Regions from separate parts of the Pseudobacillus sp. FSL P4-0506 genome, predicted to be linked through region 2. Evidence: riboswitches for the same ligand, from Rfam matches in the RefSeq annotation. Region 2 holds a riboswitch; the other holds the start of a gene.
The links. A riboswitch is a leader RNA that binds a small molecule or an ion and turns the genes downstream of it on or off. The one in region 2 is predicted to bind cyclic di-AMP.
Positions count from the first base shown of each region.

Region 1 (21,306 bases), 1.0 Mb from region 2:
AGAAGTTCCCCGGGAAAATCATCGGCATCGCATCGAACATGCGGGCATTGCAAGCCCTGATCTGCAAGAGCGAATGAAAAAGTTAAATATAATCCCTGTGCCGAATCCGCCATTCCCGTATGAATTTGGAGAAAGTTATCTACATAACTATGGAAGCCGTGTGAATTACATGTATCCAGCCCGTGATTTTATCGACGCAGGAATTGTAGCTGCCGCTGGATCCGATGCTCCGATTACGACCTGTAATCCATTTATCGGCATCTATACAGCCGTTAACCGCTGCATGAAAAACGGCACTTCGTTCGAAGAGGCTCAAAAAATAAATTTGCTAGAGGCGATTCGTATGTATACCTATAACGGCGCATACGCCAGCTTTGAAGAAACCATCAAAGGCAGCTTAGAAGCGGGTAAACTGGCTGATTTGGTTGTCTTAGACCGCAGCATCTTGAAAGAATCCGAGGAAAATCTGAAAGATATTCAGGTCGAACTAACGATGATAGATGGTGAAATTGTTTTTGAGCGGACAAAGGCAACTGCACGTTCATAATTAAAGGCTCGATACCCAACAGATTGGGCAAAACAGCTAATAACAGGACTTGTCATCAGCCAAAGACCATCAAGGGGAAAATGGAGCGACAACCATGTTCCGAACAGAGAAAGAAGGAAATACTTCTATAGACTAAAAGCTCCTATGGACAGCGCACTATCAATAGGAGGAGTGGAATTATGATTAAACTATTGCTCATTGTGCCTTTCATCGGAATATGCTTCTTGCTGCCATTTGTCAATAAAATTGAACCGTATGTATTGGGATTGCCATTCCTGCTGTTTTGGATCGTATTATGGATGATTTTGTCATCAGCTATCCTGGCTATCGTCTATAAGTATGATCCTGCTAACCAGGGAGGCGAAGAATAATGAACATCGCATTGATTATCATATTCGCCTTCGCTGCGATTGCTCTCTTTCTCGGTATTCGAGCCACACATGGGAAGAAAATGAATGTAGATGAATTTGCCGTTGGAAACAAAGGGTTCGGTACCCTTTTTGTTTTCCTGCTGATCGCTGGTGAGGTATATACAACTTTTACCTTTCTGGGTGGCAGCGGATGGGCGTATTCAAAAGGTGCAGCCGCATTCTATGTCCCTGCCTATATTTGTCTGGCTTACGTCGTTTCGTATTGGATCGTTCCGAACATTTGGCGCTATGCTAAACAGCATAACATCATCTCTCAGCCTGACTATTTTGCTTCAAAATTTAACAGTCCCATATTAGGTCTGGTAGTGAGCTTTATCGGAACGATCGCGTTGATTCCCTACATCGTCATCCAGCTCAAAGGTCTGGGAATCATCGTCTCAGAAGCGTCTTATGGAAGTATTAGTCCGCTTGCAGCAAGTACGATAGGAGCTGTCATTGCTACTATATATGTCGTTATTTCAGGAATTCACGGATCCGCCTGGACTGCCGTTCTTAAAGACATCATGATTTTGTTTGTTATCGTTTTTCTTGGACTATATATTCCTTTCCATTACTTTGGTGGAATTCAGCCTCTATTCAAAGCGGTAGAAGCAGTCAAACCTGAAAGCCTCGTTTTATCAACTGAAGGGTTGAGCATTTCCTGGTTCGTGTCTACGGTGATCCTAAATGCCTTCAGTTTTTATCTATTGCCGAATTCCTTTTCCGTTGTTTTATCCGCCAAGGGAGAGAAGTCATTGAAAAGAAATGCGATCACCTTGCCTTTATATACCTTGCTCCTGTTATTCGCATTTTTCATCGGCTTTGCAGCTATCATACAGATCCCGGGGTTACAAGGAGCGGATGGAGATTTATCTTTATTGCGTTTAACTCTTCAAACATTTGATCCATGGGTGGTGGGCATTGTCGGAGCGGCTGGCTTGCTCACAGCCTTAGTTCCAGTCTCTGTGATGTTAATGTCTGCTTCCATTGGATTAATGACGGGATTTTATAAATTGATAGCCCCCAAATCTTCTGATCGTCAGCAGTTGATTGTTTCCAAAGTCTTCGTTTTAGTCATTATCGTCATTGCGTTCGTTTTCACGATTACAGGCGGCAATGCTTTAGCAATATTGAATATTATGTCTTACAGTTTAATTGCCCAACTTGTTCCGGCATTGTTATTCAGCTTTTTCAACCAGCGTGCCATGAATAAGTTCGGTGCCATGGCAGGAATCATTACGGGAGTTGCCATCGTTTTATATGCAACGGTTACATCCGCTAAGCTGGTTGATTTCTTCCCGTCTATTCCTCCGGTCCTTAACGATATCAACACAGGAGCCATTGCGGTAGCGGTCAATGTCATTGTAGCCATAATTATCAGTCTAGGGACCAATCATTTAATCCATTCTGAAACAGAACCCGTCTACCAAGAACCGTCAAAAAATCTTATGAAATAAAGGAAGGAGGCGATCCGCTATTCAGGATCGCCTTTATATGCATTTATGTAGGTATATAGGTTAAAAAATGATAGTACGACAAGAAAGGAAGGTGGTATAAAGCGGCGATTGTCATAGTATTATCCATTACTATCATTGTTGGCAGCATTGATCATATGGTATTTGTTTCCGCTCATTTTCTTGATCGGACTTATTATGTCTTTAAGAGAAAACGAGTGAAACAAGAGGGAGGAGGCACTCTTGTTTCTTTACCTAGACCCGGAGTATTCAAATGGCTGTAAACAACCTGGGCAGCAAATAATTCCACTTACATACTTACAGAAGTAGATTGGCTTTTAGTATGCGTTAGAAAATAGAATAGTCTCTGTAATTATGTAAACTAATAATTCTTTGTCTACTTTAACGATTCAACGTTTTCTCTCAAAGGATAAATACAAAAATTCCCCAAAACATGTATCCATGATGTTTAATGTTCTCTAAATTCAAGGAGCAGCAGAAGTTCATCCAAAAACACCTCAAAGGATTGTCAAACAAACACATACCCCCAGAGCGCATTTTCTGCGTGACTATTTCGGAGGTTCGTATTAAAACGCTGCAAAGAAAGAGGTCGAACTTAAATGAGTCGAATTGTATGGATTATCATGAATGTTGTGACCGGATTATTTGTTGCTTTTTCTAGTTTTATAGGCTTTTTAATTAGCGGAATAGCAGACACGGATGAGCCCACAAATGATTATCGCATACTGATCTGGTTACTAGTTTGGATTATTGGCTTAGTTTTGCAGTATAAGTTAGAAACTAGATTACTCGGCATAATTATTTCACTCATTCCCGCAGTGTATTTCATATACGTTTATATTTCTGTGATATATGTAGCGCCAAGCTAAGGTGAAAGATCGGCAGTTAGTGAGACAGTCATGCGCGAAGTAGAAGTATACAAGGATTATGTAAAATTTGCGAGATAATAATTATTAGGAGGACTAAAGGGGAGAAGATTAGTTAGACCATGTTATTTACGTTTTATTTTAGTTAACATAATATAAATTATAGGAAGTTATATCATTTTATCTCATTTGTTAAGTATACTACTAATATTGAGATATTTTAAAAATGAAACGAGATGCTTTTTAACACGACTTATTAAGCCGACGGTCATATTCTTTTGTAAACATGCCGCTTAATAATCCATCTTTTTTTAAATTTGAATGTGATCTATATAAAAATAAAATAAAAAAGTTATTTGCTAAAGCTTTTGCTGCGCTATTGCTTGTTGTAAAATTTTTTATCCTTTTAATCCATTATAGAACGTTCATTTTTAACATTCTTGATTGATTGGATCTTTTTTTATCCAAACCATCTCCCTTGCCGATAATTCATCCTCTGACAAAATTATGAAAGAATACGCAAAAGACATAATTAGGAACTGAAACAATTTTATGATGAGTCACCTCCCTCTTATCTACTTCCCTTTTTAACCATTTCATGATTTTGCCAAAAGCAAAACAAGGCATCTTCCTGAACACTCAGGGATGCCTTGTTTTCGTCACTGTTAATGCCTTTATCTCAAAATTTTAATTTCATCGTGTTCCATGCTTTTGGCTCCATTGCTAAAAACGACTCTCGTGTGAAAACGATATGAGCGGCTATCAGATGAAGAATCTAATTCAGCTGGCAACAGGAACGTGAATGGGATTTGATCTGATTCTTTGGAGACAATTGATTTTGACATCAGTCTTGTCACAGCCCCTTCAACCAGTTGCTCTGTTTGCGTCTTGCTGTCTGTGACGACTAAATCACATTCAAGCCTCTTAATTTCCTGTTCAAACCACCCGCCTTCAAGAGAGAAGTATCCAGTCACTTTTTCTCCTGGAGCAAACTCTCTCTTATCTAAAACAAGGTGAATGTGTGCTGAACCAATACGTGAAAAGCATTGGCTGATTAATTCTCTAATCACGATCCGTAAATCCTCCTGCATAATGGCATAAACTTATCCAATCATTATTTTTTCTTCTGTATAACGGAACCGATCAGGCTGACGGTTCAGCGTAAGTGCTACTGCTAACGTTAAAGGGCCTAACCTTCCTGTAAACATGGCGAGTATGATGACCACCTTGCCGATAGGAGTTAAATCCGGTGTTAATCCCATCGATAGCCCTGTTGTGGCAAAAGCTGACGTAGCTTCAAAAACAATCATCAAAAATCCCTTGCCTGTTTCCGTAATCGTTAAAATCATTGTTACAATAACAACAACTGATAGGCTGCTTAATATAATCGTAAGAGACTTATAGATTAATTTATAATCAATTCGTCTTTCGAAAAAAACAACCTCTTCCTTCCCTTTAATCTGGGACATGACCGCTCCAACCAGCGTAGCAAAAGTCGTTGTCTTAATCCCTCCACCTGTAGAACCAGGAGAAGCACCAATAAACATTAAAAAGATAATCAAGAACAAAGATGTATCTGTCAAATCAGCAATATTTAGTGTGTTCGATCCCGCTGTACGCGCTGTTACTGATTGATACAAAGCGCCTAAAAACTTCCCCGTCCACGATAAAGGCTTCAATGTTTTTGTATTGTGAAATTCCAACAAGAAAATTAAAACCGTTCCTACTCCAACTAGCAAGAAGGTTGTCACCAGAACAATTTTTGTGTGTAGAGATAAGTGTTTTCTCTTCCGGTAGTCATACAATTCGTTCATGACGACAAACCCGATGCCTCCCATAATGATTAACGAGCAGATCACTAATACAACGATTGGATCATCTACATAGCCGGTTAAACTTCTAAATTCACCCATAAGGTCGAATCCTGCATTATTAAAATTGGAAATAGCATGAAAAAATCCATAATACATCGCTTTCCCTATCGGCATATCAAAAGAGAAACGAATGGTAAGCAATATCCCCCCGATAAACTCACAGGCAAGTGTGAAAAGCAAAACCCGCCTTACGAGTTTAACAATCCCTTCAATGGCCGGGGAATTAAAAGCTTCCCGTAAAATCAATCGTTCTTTCAAGGAAATTTTTCTTTTCACCAAAAAAGCAAACAGCGTTGCAACCGACATAAAGCCTAGCCCCCCAATTTGGATGAGGCCCAAAATAACAAGCTGGCCAAAGGTGGAAAACGTGGTGCCTGTATCAACAACAACCAGGCCCGTTACACACGTGGCAGACGTGGATGTAAAAAGGGCATCTAAAAAGGATAGGCCCTCTCCGTTTTTTGTCGCCGCTGGCAACGTCAAAAGATAAGCTCCTAACAAAATAACAAGAGCAAATCCGCCTGCTAAGATCTTAGGGGGATCCATAAAATGATTGGATTTGCTGTTCACGATAGTATCTTCTTCACTTCTCAATCCTAAATTTTTCTTAAAGGGCAATGGACTAATGTTGAAAGCAGGGCAACAAAAAAACACTAAGAAGCCCTACTTAGTGTTCTTTACACAACACAAAGCAAACCTCCTTTCAAAACGCTGATGGGGTTAGCTGTCGGACTCGGGCCTTGAAAGTAGCCCTACCTTCTAACGAAGGATTCACCCCAAGTGCTATGCACAAAAATGGGTCCCCCACTTCCTCAAGAATTAAGCGATATTAGGTATGATTTAATGTAAACATTAAATTGATAATAGCTACTATACTCTCGGAAAAACCATTTGTAAAGATAGAATTTGCAAATTAAAAGTCCTGAACCTGCCTGTTTTACCATTCAGTACAATAAAACAGGCACCACCATAAAAAAAGCCTGCATTTTTTGCAGGCTTCCTCGCTTTTTGATAAATCAAATGGCTCTTATATTTATGGTTCATGATCGACAAGAAGATGAGATAGCCTCTTTCTATGTATCCATATATATCGTTCAAATTCTAACTAGTATTCTCATTGTGACAAACGATAAAAGAAGAGTCTTCACTAGACATAATATTGTTATTGTTTGCTGTTTGTCATATCAATCCAATCAACAGATAAACGGCAGTTCCCCAGATAAATAGACCAGAGCATTTGTTGAATATATTCATTAACCCTCCTGTACCATCAAGCTTTTTCATAATCGCACCTGCAATCGTCAATCCAAAAAACCAAATCCAAGACACTGTCACACAGGCGATTGTAAAAAAAACTTGCTCTGTGCCAACATATCTTAATGCACTTGTCCCGATCACTCCCACTGTGTCTAAAATAGCATGAGGATTTAGTAAAGAAACAGATAAAGCGAAAATAATTTGCCGCCGGATTGATAATGCTTTATTCTCTTCCGTATCCATTGGCGCAGACCGCCAAATAGCGTACCCCATGTAAAGCAAAAATAAAATTCCGACGATCATGAGACTAACCCGTAGCCATTCAAATTGTAAAACAATCACGGATAGACCAAACACGGCTAAGATAATTAAAAGTGTATCGCACAATGCAGCTGTAATAGCCGCCGGCAGTGCTTGAAACAGTTTTGGCTGTGTGGCTCCTTGCGAAAATACAAATACATTTTGCACGCCTAAAGGCAAAATAAGACCAAAGGCTAAAATGATCCCGTGGATAATGGCATCCATGTCATCAACTCCCTTCCAATTACTATCGTACTATGATACAACTAAAAGAAAACAGCCAATTGGATGGTTTTTTATCCACCCAATTTAGGAGGGAATTCAATGAATTGGAAACCCAACCGTCATTCTCATTTAACCATCCAAGAGCAAATTGTAGATTGGATAAAGATTCAGATTGAACGAGGGGATTGGACAGTTGGCACAAAAATTCCCACGCAACGCCAGCTGGCAATGCAATTTAACGTCAATCGGAGCACTGTTCAACTTGCGCTTGATGACTTAAGGGCAGATGGTTTTCTTGAATCGAAAAAAGGGTCGGGCGTCTTTGTGGCCAATAATTCGTGGAATGTGCTTGTGAATAGATCTCAGCCGAACTGGCAGCAGCATATTGAATCCAGTATTCACAAACCAAATTACCATACGATTCAGCTTATCAATGAGCATGAGCAGATGGATCATGTCATCCGCCTTGGAACAGGTGAGTTATCCCCCGACTTACTTCCAACAAAACAAATGGAACAGTCGTTAAAAGAAATCTCGCTCAATCCAAAAGCCATCGGTTATTCCTCTCCTCAAGGAAGCGAAAAGCTTCGCGTCATTCTATGTAGCTACTTAAAAAAACGAGGTATTCAAACAGCGCCGGAGAACATTTTAATTGTTTCAGGCGCCCTTCAAGCTCTTCAATTAATCGCTGTTGGTTTATTAGAAGCAGGCTCCATTGTTTTTCAGGAGCAGCCATCGTATCTAAATTCCATTCATCTCTTTCAATCTGCAGGCATGCGCATGACTGCAGTTTCAAGGGATGACCATTTAGCAGACAAATTAAGGACACTCAAAAGAAAAAGACAATCTTTATTTTACTGTGTGCCGACCTTGCACAATCCGACCGGACACAATTGGTCGATGAAGGAAAAACAAACACTATATCATGCATGCAAAGAACTGCAAATCCCGATTATTGAAGATGATGTCTATCATGAATTATTATTCGACTCCACTTCGCCTGCCATAAAGTCGTTTGACACGTCCGGTCAAGTGCTTTATATCGGCAGTGTATCCAAAACGCTCAGTGCGGGATTGCGGATTGGTTGGGTAGTTGCCCCTTCTCCTGTTATTAAACGATTAGCTGATATTAAAATGCAAACGGATTACGGCTCAAGCGCCTTTTCCCAAGAAATCGTTGCCCATTGGATAGCAACTGGTTTATACGAAAGGCATTTGGTTCAACTTCGAGAACAATTGAAAAAGCGGGCGGCATTTGTAGAAGGAATTTTAGAGCAGCGATTTCAAAAAATAGCTACGTGGAAAAAATCTGAGGGTGGCTTCTACATATGGATCAGGTTCCATAAACCTATCGTAAATAAGGCATTATTTCTAAATTTGTTGAGTCAGCATGTGCTGATTAACCCAGGATATATATATGAAACAAGAGACTTACATCATATCCGTCTTTCCTATGCCTATGCGTCATTAGAAGAATTAAAAGAAGGACTAAATATTTTAACAAGATTAGTGGAACAGGAACATTAAAAAAGAGTCATTATTTTGATTATTCTTTAATCAAAATAATGACTCTTTCTATAGAGTAAAACCACGGATAACAAGGAGTCTATTTAAGCTCTTACTTACTAGCGGCTGAAGAAATTCGTTGATCCATCCTACGCTGAAAGTTTTTCTGATCCGTTTCATTCAAGAATGAACGTTTCGGTAGAATATAGGCACTCATAGTACTAAAGAAGAGAAAGAAATATTGGTCATTCTCTTCTACTTTTTCTATACTGGACCAACTAACCTGGCTTTCTCCTGCTCTGTTCGTTTCTATAAACCCCGCATCATTAAATGTAAATGTATGCTCCCCTAACAAATTCTCATTATTGCCCTCGTTAAAGCTTTTGTTTATATGGCTCATAACATGCCAGTAGAAATATTTTGGATAAAATATCATCCATACGACTGAGACGAGCATAAAGACAATGGAGAATCCAACCGAAAACTCTCCTGCAACCAAAGGAAAAATAAAAGGCAGGATTAAGGAAATAATTGGCACAAAAAATTGTTGCCTGAATAAAGACTGCTTTATAGTTTTAGAATGCTTAACGTAATGAAGATTAAACGCTAGGTAATCATCTTTTGTCAGCTCATATTTAATTTCCATCTTCGTCCCCCCTATGTCTTTGCTAGTCTCCAGATTATCGTTAAAACAACTGAGTAGAGTCATTATATCGTAGAAACTTAGAATGTATACTAAAACCTGGCAGTAACCCTACTTACAAAAATTCTTGTATTCTCCCCTAACTATTTTCAGGAACTTGCGAGGGAGCCTTTTGAGAACAAATCTTTAGTGGGCAGGATCCCCATCTGGCGTTTCAACATAATCAATACTAAAAGCTCTGTCAAACCGTTGAGTCTTTACCTATTTTCTTCCCTTTTCAAGCAATAAAAAAAAAGACCTTTGTCAATCTTTAGAGATTTTCTATCTTTAAGTTTAACACTATAAAGAAACACAGCCCAAACTAGTGTATAATAAAAAAATTACAAAAACCCCATAAAATGTATTTACTAACCATCATAATAATCGGAGGATGCAAATATGACTCATAATGACACTGGAACTATTCAGAACATTCTTGATAATTATATCGATTATCGAAATCTTATTCCGAAGCATAATGGATTTGTATTTAAATTTATAAAGAAAAACAATGAGTTTATCCATACATTTGCAGAAGGTGACTTTCTAAAAAAAATAGAGATTCCCCCCTCGATAATTGTTGGTAAAACCTTGCATGACTTCTTACCTGAAAGTCATGCAGATGAGAAACAATCTTATTATGAAAAAGCTTGGAATGGCAGCATTATTAATTATGAAGGAAACCTCAATGGATTCTATTATCTTACTTCATTAACTCCAGTAATTATTAATTCACGAGTCATTGAAGTAAATGGGACAGCCATCGAGATTACAGAGCACCGAAAGAACACCCTCAAGATTCAAGAGCTAGAAAAGCTTTCGTTAATTGGTGAATTAGCAGCTGGGGTTGCCCATGAAATTCGAAATCCTTTAACGTGTGTAACCGGTTTTGCTCAAATGATTAAGGAACTTTCAAGTGATAAAACAATAGATAGTTATATAGACATTGTTCTTAGAGAATTAAATAGAATTAATGCCATTGTAAACGAATTCATCTTTATAGCTAAACCGAAAGAAAACATGAAGACTAGGGAAGTGGACATCAAGGCTTTGGTCTCTCATGTTGTAGAATTTATGAAGCCTCAAGCTACTTTAAAAGGTATACATCTTATTAAATCCATTCATTTCGATCAGACATTTACTATTCAATGCGATCCTAATCAGATAACACAGGTACTAATGAACTTGATACAAAACGCGATTGAAGCCACTACTGACCCTGCCACGCAAGAAATAGTTATTTCCCTTAAGAATATGCATGGTGAGAGTGTCTCAATAGAAATTATCGATAAAGGGAGCGGCATTTCGCAAGAGAGACAGAAAAGACTATTTGAGCCTTTCTACACAACAAAAGAAAAAGGGACAGGTTTAGGCCTTATGATGTGTAGACGAATTATAGAAAACCATAACGGTACCATAGAAATTAATAGTCAACTCGGTGAAGGAACGACCGTCATAATCAATTTGCCTAAAGCTTTTAATCATCATCAAATACAGGGTTAGCCACGCCGCGGCAATGATAATCAGCAACCGGTAACCTAACAGCTGGTGGAGGAGGATATTCAACTACTCTTCCTCCCAGCTGTTCATTAAGAATCATGCACCCGCTCCCCCTTTGAGGTGCCCCCCGCTTAAATTTTTCAACTCCCATAGTCTTATGCCGCTTCTCTGACATTCTAATGCGTTATACCAGATGATGCTTTCAATCTTCGGAAAGTATTCATTTCGAATTGGCCTTGCATGTTCTTTTCTTTGAGTACATTCAAAAAACTAACAAAGCGGGTGGGTTGTATCCGGAATCGTGTTAGGAGAGAAAATACCAAGGGATAAACCTTTCATTAGCTCAATGGCCTGTCTTACCCTCAACGGGAAAATAAAAAGGTGCCTAAGATGGTGCCCGTTCTGTCCAGTTTTTGTCTGAATAAAATACGAGCTCTTGTCGCTTTGGAATAATGATCGATCCAGTTACGACTAATAACTTTGATAAGTGAAAAAAAGACTGATCCACACACGCTCGTAACATATTCAATTAATTTACAATGCTTATGTTTTTCCGCTTAAGGTGAATGATCCATTCAATAATACCTACGATAATTAAGGAAATACCAAATAGAGGCATGATCAAACCTAAAGTTACCATAAAGATGATAAAACCAATCGACAGACCACTTGATATTTTTGGTGGAGCTGAGAGTTTCCCCTCTTTTTTGCGAGATAGCCACGTTTTAATTCCCCAAAAAATGACGAATAGGAAGGTTAGACAAACAGCTAAGTTAATCAGTTTATTTGGCCAGCCAAATAAGTGACCTTCATGTAGCGGGATCCCCCATGTAAACCATTTGGCTAAAATGCCATAATCCTGATAGCTCACTTTTGAAATCAATTGTCCACTATATTGATCGAAGTAAGTTGTCATTTCATCATACGGGCTAACATCCAAACCGGTTACACCAGTATTACTCCCCTTAGATACTGTATATACCCCGGCTTCACTCATTGGGTAAACAATTGAATATGGTTTTAAAATATGGGAGCCCTCAATCTTATTCATCAATTGTTGAACACTTAACATATTGCTTTTATTTGGCCTATCCATCATATTCGCCATATCATGATGTGCATGGGGTTCACTTGATGCGGGCGCCTCATTTTTACGAGTAGCCCATGGAATCTCACTCATATCTGAAGCCGGCGGCTGTTGTTGTAAAATGGGAGTCCCGATAGAAGGATACTCTTGAGCTATCGAGTATATAAAATTCCCCATAAATGCTGACCAAGGCAAGCCGGTAAAAATAATCACAATCATTGGAATGGTAATAATTGTTCCTGCGAACGCATGCCATTTTTTATTTTTTTGTCTCTTCGTTGGATTCTGTTTCTTCTTCAATGCCCGTCCCTTAAATGTCATGTACATACCAGAAAACATTAAGAAGATTGCCCAACAGGCAGCTAATTCAACTAAATAATTTACAATGGTTCCACCTACAAAAAGCGAACTATGTATTGATCTCATAACATTTGAATAGGTATATGCCGCGTTTTAACTGCCAACCATTTGATAATTATCATCTAAAAATACATATTTTTGGTCGCCGGCTTTATTTGTCATTGTTAAGCGTGTAGTATACGGTTCCTCTAATACCATAATCTTTGAAACAGAATAGCCTTTATATTGCTCTACTGCGTTCTCAATGCCTTCATCAATTGATAATTGTTCGGTTTTATCGCTCTTCCCAAAGAATAGATGGTCGTAAGCACTATTTTCCACATTTGTATAAAATAGATAACCAATACCGCTTAAGGTCAATGTGATTAATAGCGGTGCGATAAATAAGGCTGCATAAAAGTGCCATCTCCATAAACGATTGTAGTTGCTTTTTTTCACCTCTAAACCCCCATCAAATATCTATTTTTCTACTGTTTTAAATGGCAGCAGCCTTTGTCATGCATTTCACTAGTTATAGCTTGAATAGCTTCTCTAAAACGATATATTTGTCCGCCAAACCCTAATTGGAACTGTTTAGCTTGTTTGGTAGATTCAAAGGCAATAACTTGCGGCTGGCAACAATTCAAATTAATATCTGCATTCAAAAGAAAGCTTGCTGTTTTAGCACTTATCGTTGTATCTTTTAAAAAATCATGACAAATAATTTGAGAGACGTCATTTTCTATATCTTGAAACCGAAGAAGTCCACAATGAGGACAACAAGCTTTCTCCACGTGCTGATTCTTTTTAATTAATTGAACAGATAGTCTTGTATTTGCATCCTTATAGCAATAAGAACAAGTATTAGAAGAAACATAGCTGTTGGCAATAAGAGTAATTCCATTAGATGTTTTAAACACTTTCTGTTGATCAATTAAAGGTTTTAAGTCTCGGTAAACCGTCATTTCGGACACTTCTAATCTTTTGCTGATATCTGAAACGCGCAGTGTCTCTTCTTTTTCTAACCACGTTAAAATTTGTTGTTGCCTTTCTATCGGTAACATTTTATCCCACCACTCTTTATTAAATAACAATCAGAACTATCTTCAAATCACTTATGCTGAAGACCTTTTTATTCACAAATCACAGTTAAAGATTCTATGATAGATCATGTGAAAAAATGTGAGTATACACCATCATTTATAACAGCTAAATGTGAGAAAAGAATGAATAGCATAAAAGTTTCTTAAATAAATGAAATTACTACTGATCATCTCGATAAGTGAAAAAAAAGAGCATGTTTTGAACAATCTTCTTTCAAAACATGCTCTTAATGTATTCAAGTTACTTTATCTGTTTCGCAAGTCGAAAGAAACAGCTCCTCATAAACTATCAAAAAAATTTAAGGCCGGCTTCTTTTGCAGCCTCAAAGCTTTCTCTAGCAAACTCAAAGGGGTCCATTCCAACATTCTCCCAATGCATATACATTAGCCGTGGTTCTTCAAACAGCCAGTGGTTATGAAACGCTGTTACGATCAGTCCTCTTCTTCGTAATGCATCGAGCATTGGATTAACTTCTCTTTGGAGGAGCACAGTTTCCCCTAGGTTAAGACCATTATTTTCAAAAGATAACATAAATGGAAGAGCTACTGGAGAAAGGGTCCTGCGGCCTAAAATAGTTGCTCTAATATCTCGCAGACGCATAATTACACAAGCAGGGGTCGATTGAATTACTTCACCGCCGATAATATCTGCAAGTCTTTGACAATTTGACAAATTTATTCCTCCCTTCATTGTGTTATACTATAGCTTATGAAGAATATGGAAAGCTTGTCTAGGCAGATCAAATAAGAGGATTAATAAAATATTAATTATTAAAATAACTGAGGTGCTCGTCTGATGTAGCTTTCGAATAAAGTTTAATTGAAACAATGTTATTAATTTTGATAAATGAACAAAAAAGAACATGTTTTGAAAAAAAGATTGATCAAATCATGTTCTTCTCATGTTAAATTGAATTTCGTTCCTTCTTTATATCGAAACAATAGAGCTATCTGCTTTTGTTCTTAAAAAGACAGTAATTGCTTAATTATCGTTTTGATAGGTGATTATTAACGTGGTTTAATTTCAGCAGTTAAATAAGCAGCATAGCCCCCTAATCTAAACCAGGCAATCCCAGTATATCCGTGTTCTGAGGGACGTGGCCAAGCAGACGTAACATTGCTACAATTTGCCCTTTGTGATGAAATTCGTGTGTAATTGAATGAACCAATAATTGGTGGGGGGTTTTTCTCACAAATCCACTTTCCGTTCTCCAAGGAAGCTTCTTTTCGATAACTGTATTCAACTCTTCAATAGATTTTTCAAATACTTGTTCTACATATGCATCCGCTTGTTGAAAATAACGTTTAATATCTTCTAGTTGCATTTGATTAATTTCTTTTCTTGAGTAAAGTGGGGTAGTTGTCGCTGAAAGCACAAAAGAACCTAACCAAGCATGATAACATCCCGCTATATGAAAGAAGGAATCTTTTATACTTTGAAAACCAAGGTCAAGTTCCTTGATAAGCTCTTCTTCCGTTAATTCTTTACACTGGTCTAATAAAATGTTTCTTGTTTGTTTTACCCATTCATATTCTAATTTCTCCATTGCCTTCCCTCCCATTAAATTTCCTACCTTTTTTACAGTTAACAGCTCTCGAAATATTCTTATTTTACTGTAAAAAAATAAAAGATGAAATGAAAAACCAAATTCATTCCATCTTTTTAAATAGCTAAACAATTCCTTACAACTTTACACTATCTATTTTCCACTCTTCCTCTAGAATAGCGTAATAATACTCATCCCACCATTCATTTTCCTTTGGGATACATTTTTTAAAATATCCTTCCCTTCTCATTCCAATCTTCTCCATAACTCGATATGATGGAATATTCTCTGGTTGACACGTTGCGATAATCCTATGTAACTTCATTTTTTCAAAACCAAATTTTAAAACCGCTCGTGCTGCTTCAGAAGCATATCCTCTATTGTGATATTTTGGGTTAAACACCCACCCAATCTCATAAGTATGCTCACCAAAATACTTTAAAAAAACGATGTGTCCAATAACAATATTCTCGTCTATTAATACAACAGCAAATTTCTCAGCCGCATCATCCTTGTTTTTATTTATAAATTCTTTTACATCTTCTTTAGTCAAAACACCTTCTGGTATGTATTTCATTACATTAACCTCAGAAGTATATTCATAGACAGCTTGCCAATCATCGAATGTAAATTTACGTATTAATAACCTTTTTGTTTTTATGTTCATTACATATCCTCCAATAAAAAGACTACTCCCCTAATCCTTGTTTCGATATTAAGACAAAAATAACCTCTAAAAATTATCATTCCCTCTCCAATTAAACTGCCCCTTAGTTTAATTTTAATTGTTATGCATTCATATCCCTTTCCTCCTATAAAGTAAAAGAGGGCACCAAATAACAGAACAGCTGCCCGCTGCCTTCATATTTTGGCGCCCTTATTTTCCATTGGGGTATTTATTAATCTGTTATATTTTAACGAACTACGGCATACTGATCATTTCTATATTTTTCAAAAAAATCAATAGAAGATACATCAAATTTTAAAAGTTTGGAACAATACGTAGTAATTTACTTTCCATAATGAATGAAAGGAGTTTAACTATGTCGGTTCCAGAACTAGTTCTAAGGCTTTCTATTTCTTTTATTACTTTATTAGTTTTAACAAGGCTTATTGGAAGAAAAGAAATTTCCCAAATGACCTTTTTTAACTTTGTATCTGCTATTTCAATCGGTACTATAGGGGCTTCTCTTGCTATTGATAACTCACTAAGTATTCGTAACGGACTGATCTCTTTGTTAGGCTGGAGCGCTTTCACCATCTTTCTCGGATTTCTAGATATAAAATCTAAAAATGCACGTTATGCTATTGTAGGACAACCAATCATTCTTATTAGAAAAGGAAAAATTATGGAAAATACTCTCCGCAAGGCGCGGCTAGATATAGATTCTTTAAACACTTTATTACGAAAGAAGAACGTATTTTCCACCTCTGATGTTGATTACGCAATTTTTGAAACAGATGGCACTCTCTCCGTAATAAAAAAGGAACCAAAGCAGACTTTGATTGAGAGCGGCATGAACACCCCAAAAACTAATACCGATTTTTTCCCTCTTCCTATGTCTGTGATTTCTGATGGCGAAATTGATAAAAAGAATTTAGAAAAGTTAAATCTTAACGAGGAGTGGTTAGATCAACAACTACAATCAGCTGGTATCAATTCTATTTCCGATGTCTTCTATGCTGAAGTTCAAAAAGATGGATCACTATATATTGATAACAAAAATGATGTATTTCATTAGGTTTACAGCGTCTTGAAGAGGGCCTCACCCTCTTCCCTATACTTCTGTTTAAATAACATCCTATCCAGACATCCGAACCTGCTGACTTCTTATCACGTTAAGCACCTTACCACCCTTCTAAATAATTGTGTCATCTTCACATTATTTAGGCGTCACTTTCGTCAATGGTCCATCGATAACTACACAATCTGCATTTTCAATTAAGTCGATTTCTGCTGTATTTTTAAGGTTAGGCTCTTTCACCAAATTGCCAACACTTTTTAAAAGGCCGGGAGCTTTGCTGTTTTTTTCTTCCTTCCAATTTTTCCTGAACCAAATCCAGTATGTAGCCATACCCCCAACTGAATAAACGACAGCCACACGAACCTTGTTTGTATATTAATTCTAAATGAGTTAAAATGTGTAATTAATGTTTTTATAAGTGAAAGATGAGGCAAGTTATGAAAAACAATAAAAGATATTCCTGGCTTAGTTATACTTCGTTGACCTTAGGTATATTATTAGCTGCTTCACCAGTCATCCATGCTCGTTCTCCACTAGCATTTGACTTAATGATCGCCTTTTATGTTGGTATTCCGACAGTACTTATCTTAAGTATGACCTCTTTGTTTAAAAGATCTGAGAAGAAACTTTTAGCTTTTTGTAGCCTTGTTTTAGCTATCGTTATGCTTGTTTTTGTAGCTCTTCTTCTCTATATTCCGTATCACAAGTTTGATAATGTTCTATATTTTATTATGTAAATATCACTAGTCACCTTCTCATTTCCAACGAACTGCGACATAAACATATTAATACTGTCGTAGATAATAAAATTGTTCCGTGCAATCATTTTTTTTGAAGATCACTATCCAATAAAACAAGAAAAAGTGGACAACGGAGGATATTAAAATGAAACGGGAGTTACAGTGCGTCTAGAAGATGGAAATGCCATAGAAGGTGATGCACTTATAGCAGCGGATGGGATCCATTCCGTCGTACGGAAAAAATCCCTTTCAACCATAAATCCGCGTTATTCAGGTTATACTTGTTGGCGTGCTGTGGTGAAGCCTCCAAAAGAATTTGTCATACCCGGGGAATTTACCGAAACATGGGGGTCGAAAGGACGGTTCGGCATGGCCCCTCTGACAAATAATCAGATATACTGGTTTGCATGTATCAACGCACCTTTTCAAAGCAAAGACATGTCAGCTTTTACAACGAATGAATTGTCTCATGCCTTTCAAGATTATCATTTCCCTGTACCTGAGTTAATCAAATGGACAGGAGACGAAAAACTCATATGGAATGACATCATTGATCTCAAGCCTACCAATCGCTTTGCTTTGGATAAAATTCTGCTGATTGGTGATGCAGCTCACGCCACTACCCCTAATATTGGTCAAGGAGCAGGTCAAGCCATTGAAGATGCAATCATACTAAGCAAAATTTTAAAGTATAAGAAGTGTAGGGAAGAAGCATTTCTTGAATTTGAAAATTTAAGAATGCCAAAGACAAAAAAGATTATCAATCTTTCATGGCGCATTGGAAAAGTAGCGCAATTAGACAATCCCTTTCAAATTAAGATTAGTAATGCAATCATGAGAAGGCTGCCTGCCAAAATACAAGAAAATCAATTAGAATCCGTTTTCCACACCGATTTTTAATTACTTGGATTAGCATAATCAGCCTTAGATTTTCAAATGACTTTATTAGTGTAACGAAGTATCTTGCACCAAAATTAACCAAGTACATTTTTGCCCCGTCCTAAATCCAGGACGGGGTTATGCTTGTTTGGCTTTTTAAATTACTTTATTGTCCCGTAGCTCTTTCAAACTTTTTTCATTGAAAGGGTGCCGTTCTTCCAGATGCTTCAAAACGCATCATTGATAAAATCTGCGAATAAATCCTTGTCATTCGTTATCACATTTCCCCAAACTACTTTTCCTTTTTTATTTATATATTGCAGCTTGTTTCCCTTCTTCACGAGAGCCAACCCACTTTGAAAATTACGCGCATCGCTAAATGATTGATTGAATAGTTTCTTTCCTGTTTTATTAATGAAAAAATATTTGTTGTCTTTGGATACTAAAGCTACTCCCTCATTAAAATCTGTAGCTGTATCATAAATGACGGGAATAACTATTTCTCCAGTCTGATTAATATAACCGCTCCTAACGTAGGGATCTTCTGCTTGTTCTGGTGTTAATCCAACAACCGCCATCCCTTCTGAAAATGGGCTGGCACTGTCAAACCGGGCTTTGATGACAATTTCTCCATTGTCATTTACATATCCCTCGCCTTCAAAAAAGTCATCAGTATAGTACGGAATCAGTCCTTCGTTCCCATATTTCCATTGTATAATCTTTTTTTCTGTAGCGTCGACGATAACCTTATTATGGTTATCTACTAAATCGACTATCTCAAACTCTTCCTGTTCATCGTCTTCTTTAACAGTGGTAACGGCAAAATAATCCTTATAAATATCCCTAACGACCTCGCCTCTCTTAGGTGTAAACACCTTTTTGCCGTTTTTATCTAAGACGACTTGTTGATTTGTTTTCTTGTCAGTCGCAAATATATATCCTTCCTCTATAAAATCATAGTTATATTTTGGAGAATGAAGATTTTGTCCTTTGTTAGTTAAGATACCCGTGCTGTCTGCCTTTTTATCATAATAGGTGACTTTTCCCATATTGAAATCCAGCTGATCATTTGAACCGCCGTATAATGGCAGCTCTCCTTCACGGTTTTGAAGGTATAAAGGGATTTTCACCTTACCACTTGTATCTATATATCCATAATGTTTTCCATCCTTGCTTACCATCGCTAATCCTTCTGAAAAGTTTTGTGCTGACTTATACAGATAAGGAATCATCAATTGTCCCTTCTGATTTATAAAGCCATACCTTCCATCTTTTTTAACAAGATAGAGCTTAGCTTGTGTAAAAGACTCTGTTTCTTGTGCCTTGCGTTTTTCCTCTTGAGTTTTTATAGAAGATTCATCATTGGAGCAGGCGATAAGCGTTGAAGAGACTAACACACTCAAAAAAGACAGAGACAGCTTGCAGAAAAGTTCTCCCTTCATACATCCTCCCTTTATCATTTTGGTATTATTTTGAATCTGGAATCCTTAGAGCAACTATATCAAATTTTTCTGCCATTACGGCCATTCACCTAAAAAAGAGGCTGCTTTCATTCTGCAATTAAAATAAAGGCTGTCTTTCATTTATTTTGTATATGAAAGAATTAGCTTGCTTGCCGGTCCATTCTCTGGTAAATTAACTTACGAACGTTCGTTAAAAAAGAGGTGATGGTGTGTGAGAAGCAATAAAATCAAAGAAGCAGCACTCAAGTATTTTACCCTCCATGGCTATGAGGGAGCTTCCCTATCGCAAATTGCTGAGGAAGCAGGGATAAAGAAACAATCGATTTATGCTCATTTTAAGAGTAAAGACGATTTATTTTTACAATTACTTCAAGATGCAAAAGAAGTAGAATTATCTTCAAAGTTGCAATACTTTAATGAAAAAGCGGTCAATCACCCGGAGAAGGATCTGTACGGTTTTTTAATTATGGTTACACAGTTATTTCAGAAGGATGAATATATGAAATTTTGGCTTCGAATGTCCTTCTTTCCCCCGGATCACTTATTGAAAGAAATAGAGAAGAACATTATAGATATTGAACAGCAAGTAAAAGAGTCTCTTGAAAAGAAATTTAGTGAATGGATTGAAGCAAAAGTTATTTATGGAACAGACCCCCAGATACCAACGATTGCTTATATAGGTATCATCGATGCGATTATGGTGGAGCTTGTTTATACGAACAGCTTAAAAAAAGTTGAAGACAGGTTGGAAGCTTCATGGAAAGTGTTTTGGAGAGGGATCTCGTTGGAGCGATAGAATCAATAAAAGTTTGTGAGAAAATTTTCCCGTGAAAGCAGAGGTGTGCATACTCACTTATGATTCGTAATCAAAAAATAGTACTTCTTATATTATTAAGCAATATTTTTGTTGCTTTTTTAGGGGTTGGTTTAATTATTCCCATTATGCCTTCCTTTATGAATGAAATGAATTTGTCTGGTGCCACAATGGGCTACATGGTTGCCGCTTTCTCCTTTTCTCAATTATTAATGTCCCCGGTGGCCGGAAGATGGGTAGATCAGTTCGGCAGAAAAAAAATCATCATTATTGGATTGTTTATCTTTTGTCTTTCTGAGCTGCTTTTTGGATTAGGAAAGCACGTTTTAGTCCTATATCTTTCAAGAATACTAGGAGGAATCAGCGCAGCATTTATTATGCCGGGAGTGACAGCCTATATTGCAGACATTACCTCTTTAGAGGAACGCCCTAAAGCATTAGGTTATTTATCAGCGGCTATCAGTACCGGTTTCATCATCGGCCCTGGCATTGGAGGGTTTATAGCTGAATATGGCATTCGAGTTCCTTTCTTTTGTGCCGCAGCAATCGCTTTTCTTGCTGCTATTTCTTCCTTATTTATTCTTAAGGAGCCATTGACAAAAGAACAATTATCCGCTGTTTCCTCTAAAAACAAGAAAGCAAGTTTTGTAAAAGAGTTAAAGAAGTCATTAAATCCTCTTTACTTTGTGGCATTTATTATTGTATTTGTCCTGGCATTTGGGTTATCAGTTTACGAAACAGTTTTTAGTTTGTTTTCTGATCACAAATTTGGTTTTACCCCTAAGGACATTGCTTATATTATTACTATCAGTTCGATATTCGGCATGATTTTCCAAGTCTTTTTATTCGGAAAAATGATTCATGTATTAGGTGAAAAGAAGCTTATTCAATTATGCCTCATAACTGGAGCCATTTTTGCTATTGCTTCAACTGTCGTCACTAACTTC
Region 1 is NZ_JBBOOI010000001.1:2,827,051-2,848,356, forward strand. Features, by position in the region: gene MKZ02_RS14215 (amidohydrolase) at 1-547, shown strand, start outside; gene MKZ02_RS14220 (DUF3311 domain-containing protein) at 727-918, shown strand; gene MKZ02_RS14225 (sodium:solute symporter family protein) at 918-2,414, shown strand; gene MKZ02_RS14230 (sporulation protein) at 3,973-4,368, opposite strand; gene MKZ02_RS14235 (TrkH family potassium uptake protein) at 4,402-5,718, opposite strand; cyclic di-AMP (ydaO/yuaA leader) riboswitch at 5,868-6,008, opposite strand; gene MKZ02_RS14240 (LysE/ArgO family amino acid transporter) at 6,352-6,954, opposite strand; gene MKZ02_RS14245 (aminotransferase-like domain-containing protein) at 7,054-8,481, shown strand; gene MKZ02_RS14250 (YcxB family protein) at 8,573-9,106, opposite strand; gene MKZ02_RS14255 (ATP-binding protein) at 9,542-10,645, shown strand; gene MKZ02_RS14260 (hypothetical protein) at 10,620-10,742, opposite strand; partial or broken gene MKZ02_RS14265 (PepSY-associated TM helix domain-containing protein) at 11,172-12,527, opposite strand; gene MKZ02_RS14270 (DeoR family transcriptional regulator) at 12,557-13,132, opposite strand; gene MKZ02_RS14275 (DUF1259 domain-containing protein) at 13,461-13,844, opposite strand; gene MKZ02_RS14280 (DinB family protein) at 14,224-14,718, opposite strand; gene MKZ02_RS14285 (GNAT family N-acetyltransferase) at 14,855-15,385, opposite strand; gene MKZ02_RS14290 (DUF421 domain-containing protein) at 15,762-16,460, shown strand; gene MKZ02_RS14295 (hypothetical protein) at 16,602-16,793, opposite strand; gene MKZ02_RS14300 (hypothetical protein) at 16,901-17,200, shown strand; gene MKZ02_RS14305 (FAD-dependent monooxygenase) at 17,366-18,103, shown strand; gene MKZ02_RS14310 (WG repeat-containing protein) at 18,310-19,524, opposite strand; gene MKZ02_RS14315 (TetR/AcrR family transcriptional regulator) at 19,757-20,341, shown strand; gene MKZ02_RS14320 (MFS transporter) at 20,401-21,306, shown strand, end outside.
Region 1: it holds a riboswitch for cyclic di-AMP, as region 2 does, so the genes downstream of both, MKZ02_RS14235 (TrkH family potassium uptake protein) here and MKZ02_RS08815 (APC family permease) in region 2, are expected to answer to the same signal.

Region 2 (3,566 bases):
CACAAAGCCCTGTCATCCTCTCGAAGAGGTGTTTCGTAATTTGAGTAAAGATTATTTTTTAAATCGATAAGGGACGGTAGTGACAATGACATTCTTTTGATAAAGAAGGTAGATTCTTAAACGTAAGCTCGACTGATTGTGTAATATGTCCTGCCATCTCTTCTTCGTAATGAATTGTGGAATAAGTACGGTTAAGGTATGGTTCCTTTCATTCGCTTTTTCCACGGCTATGTCAATAAACCGGGCGAGAGGCCTCATTAAGCTTCTATATTGAGAATGCAGAGTAACAAGACGGACATTAGGCTTCCACTTTCTCCATCTCTCCTCCATTTGTCGTTCGCTTTCACGGTCAAAAGCGACGTAAACAGCAATGACAGTATCACCGATTAGTTCGGCATAATTTAAGGAATTTTCAACTACCTTTGTAATGCCGGCAACCGGGACAATGACGACATTTCCTTTAAATTGAAGTGCTTCTTCTCCAGATTTAATTCTCAGTTGTTCACCTGTTGCCATATAATGACTTTTAATTCGATGAAACATAAAGATAATAATCGGTAAGAAAACTAGCACAGGCCACACTTGAGAAAACTTAGTGGTAAAGAAAATCACCACAACAGTTAAGCTAATGAGCGCGCCGATTAAATTAACTGTTAATTTATACGTCCAGCCAACAGGCTTCTCTTTTACCCACTTTACAATCATGCCTGATTGGGAAAGGGTGAAGGGAATAAATACACCAACGGCATACAATGGAATAAGCTGTTCAGTTTCCCCCCTAAAAGCCACGATAAGTAGAATAGACATGATGCCGAGCGTGACGATTCCATTTGAGTAACCAAGCCGGTCTCCACGCATGAGAAACATCCGTGGAATATACTTGTCCGTTGCTAAGTTAACGGCTAGCAATGGAAAAGCAGAAAAACCAGTATTAGCCGCAAGAACTAAAATAAGAGCTGTAGTTCCTTGAACAAAGTAATAAATGAAATTTCTACCGAATACTTCAGACGAAATTTGTGATACCACTGTTTCTTCTGCTTTAGGAGTGATTCCTAGCCAATAAGCTAAAAACATAATGCCAGAAAAAAGAATCGCCAAGATAATCCCCATCATTATTAAGGTGTTTGCTGCATTTTTAGCAGCGGGTTCCTTAAAGTTAGGAACCGCATTAGAAACAGCCTCTACTCCAGTAAGAGCTGAACAGCCGGATGAGAAAGCTCTGAGCAATAAAAACAGACTGATGCCAGGAACGGCTGTTCCGATCGGAGAGTGCAGATCACTCGGTATTTGTCCGGTTGCAATTTTCCATAAACCTACGGCTGAAAGAAGAAGTAAGGCGGCTACAAATAAATATACTGGATAAGCAAGAACAGAAGCAGATTCTGTTACCCCTCGTAAATTCAAAATCGTAATTAATACAACTAGTAAAGCAGCAATAGATACATTATGTTCGTGCAATTGCGGAAAAGCAGAGGTGAGAGCGTCGGTTCCGGCTGATACACTCACCGCTACGGTTAAAATATAATCTACTAATAGGGAGCCTCCTGCAATGAGTCCGGCATTTTCTCCCAAGTTGTTTCTCGAGACAATGTAGGCCCCACCACCGTGCGGATAGGCATAAATAATTTGGCGATACGAAAGAATTAAGGCCGTTAAGAGAACCAGTACTCCAATGCCAATAGGAACAGAATACCAAAAAGCAACTAGACCGATTGTAGACAGCACAATTAAAATTTGTTCAGGTCCATAAGCTACAGACGAAAGGGCGTCTGAGGATAAAATAGCCAGCGCCTTTAACTTACTGATTCTCTGTTCTCCTAGTGCACTCGTTTTAAGCGGCTTGCCAATTAAGGCTTTTTTCATTAGTGAATAACGTGTCATGATGACCTCCAGAAAAGTAAATCAATCATATAGTGAGAAAGCATACGTTTATTTTTACTGTAAGAAAGCTCTTCTGTAAAAAGTTGATAAAATTATAATTCCCCCTTTGATCGTTACCAATCCTAGTAAAAGCTCACAGAGCGCTTTTAATTCTAAAGAAAACACAAAAAAGAACACTAAGGTGTTACTTAGTGCTCTTTTAAGACAACACAAAGCAAACCTCCTCTCCAAACGCTTATGAGGTTAGCTGTCGGGTTCGGGCCATGAGAGTAGCCCTACCTTCTTAATGAAGGATTCACCCCAAGTGACGATGCACAAAAATGGGTCCCCCACTCCTTAGGGATTAAGCGATATAAGGTATAATTGAGTTTACATATAAAATTTATTTAGCTAATATACTCCTGAAAGATTGGTTTGTAAAGAGAAAATTCATATTATTTTTTAGTTGGCTGAATAGCTAAAGAAAGAATAGAACTCCTTAAATCTATACATATTTAAAAAGACGTCTGCTCATACAAGACGTCTTTTTAAATCCATTCAAGGTAAAGAGCTACAGCAAGTAACACGAGGATAGATAGCAGTATCACATCAAATGTCGTTGGAAAAAAGATCGTTCGAATCCCCTGAAATATGCAAAATGGAACGGCTAGCTGGCAGCAGACCGCTCGGACTGTTCGAAGCCATGGAGGTAACGAGTAAGGATTGTATCTTCTTCTCAATTATTACACCTGCCTGTGAATTCATAAGCACGAGTAGCGTGCTATGAAAGGTTCTTCTTTTACTATATGTATGGAAACAAAGAGAGGTGATTTTAGAGGAGGAGAGCAGGAACGTTGACAGCGTTTAAAAGGTGATTTACGTTAAAAGAAGAACAGGTCTATACATACGCTTTTTATATGACGAAGCAAACAAGGAAGGAAGGATAAGATGATAGATTTATTGAAGTCTCATGCATCTGTTCGAAAATACACAGACGAACCCATTTCAGATGAAGTATTTCACGAGTTGTTGGAAGTTGCCCAACATGCCGCAAGCTCTCATTTTGTGCAGGCTTATTCCGTTGTGCGCGTGAAGAATGAGGAGAAGCGCCTGAAGCTTGGAGAGCTGTCTAAAAATAAACAGCAATTTGAATCTGCGGCCTTGCCGCTTGTTTTCTGTGCGGATTTAAAACGTCTGGAAAAAGCCGTTACCCTTCATGGGAAAAAATTCGAAGGTAGCACGGCAGAAAATCTGCTTGTAGCTGTTATCGATACGGCTCTACTTGCCCAAAATTTTGTAATAGCCGCCGAATCCAAAGGATATGGCATCTGTTATATTGGCGGGGTTCGTAATAATCCGCAGGCAATCAGCGACTTGCTTCAATTGCCTGACTATGTGATTCCATTATTTGGATTGACGGTAGGTGTGCCAGCAGAATCAAACGAAGTAAAGCCACGCTTGCCAATGAAGGCAATTTTGCATGAAGATGTATATGATGAGGAAAAGTATAGTCGCCTACTTCCTGAGTATGACGAGCAAATGCATAAATATTATGCAAGCCGTACAACAAATAAGAAAGATGCAGGCTGGACGAGCGGCATGGCAGCTTTTTTATCCGAGCCACGGCGGGCATATATGCTTGAATTCTTGCAATCAAAAGGCTTTCTAAAAAAATAATAGAGGAAAGATTGACGCCCCTGCCTGTT
Region 2 is NZ_JBBOOI010000001.1:1,805,361-1,808,926, forward strand. Features, by position in the region: gene MKZ02_RS08815 (APC family permease) at 52-1,881, opposite strand; cyclic di-AMP (ydaO/yuaA leader) riboswitch at 2,100-2,241, opposite strand; gene MKZ02_RS08820 (hypothetical protein) at 2,409-2,600, opposite strand; gene nfsA (oxygen-insensitive NADPH nitroreductase) at 2,809-3,537, shown strand.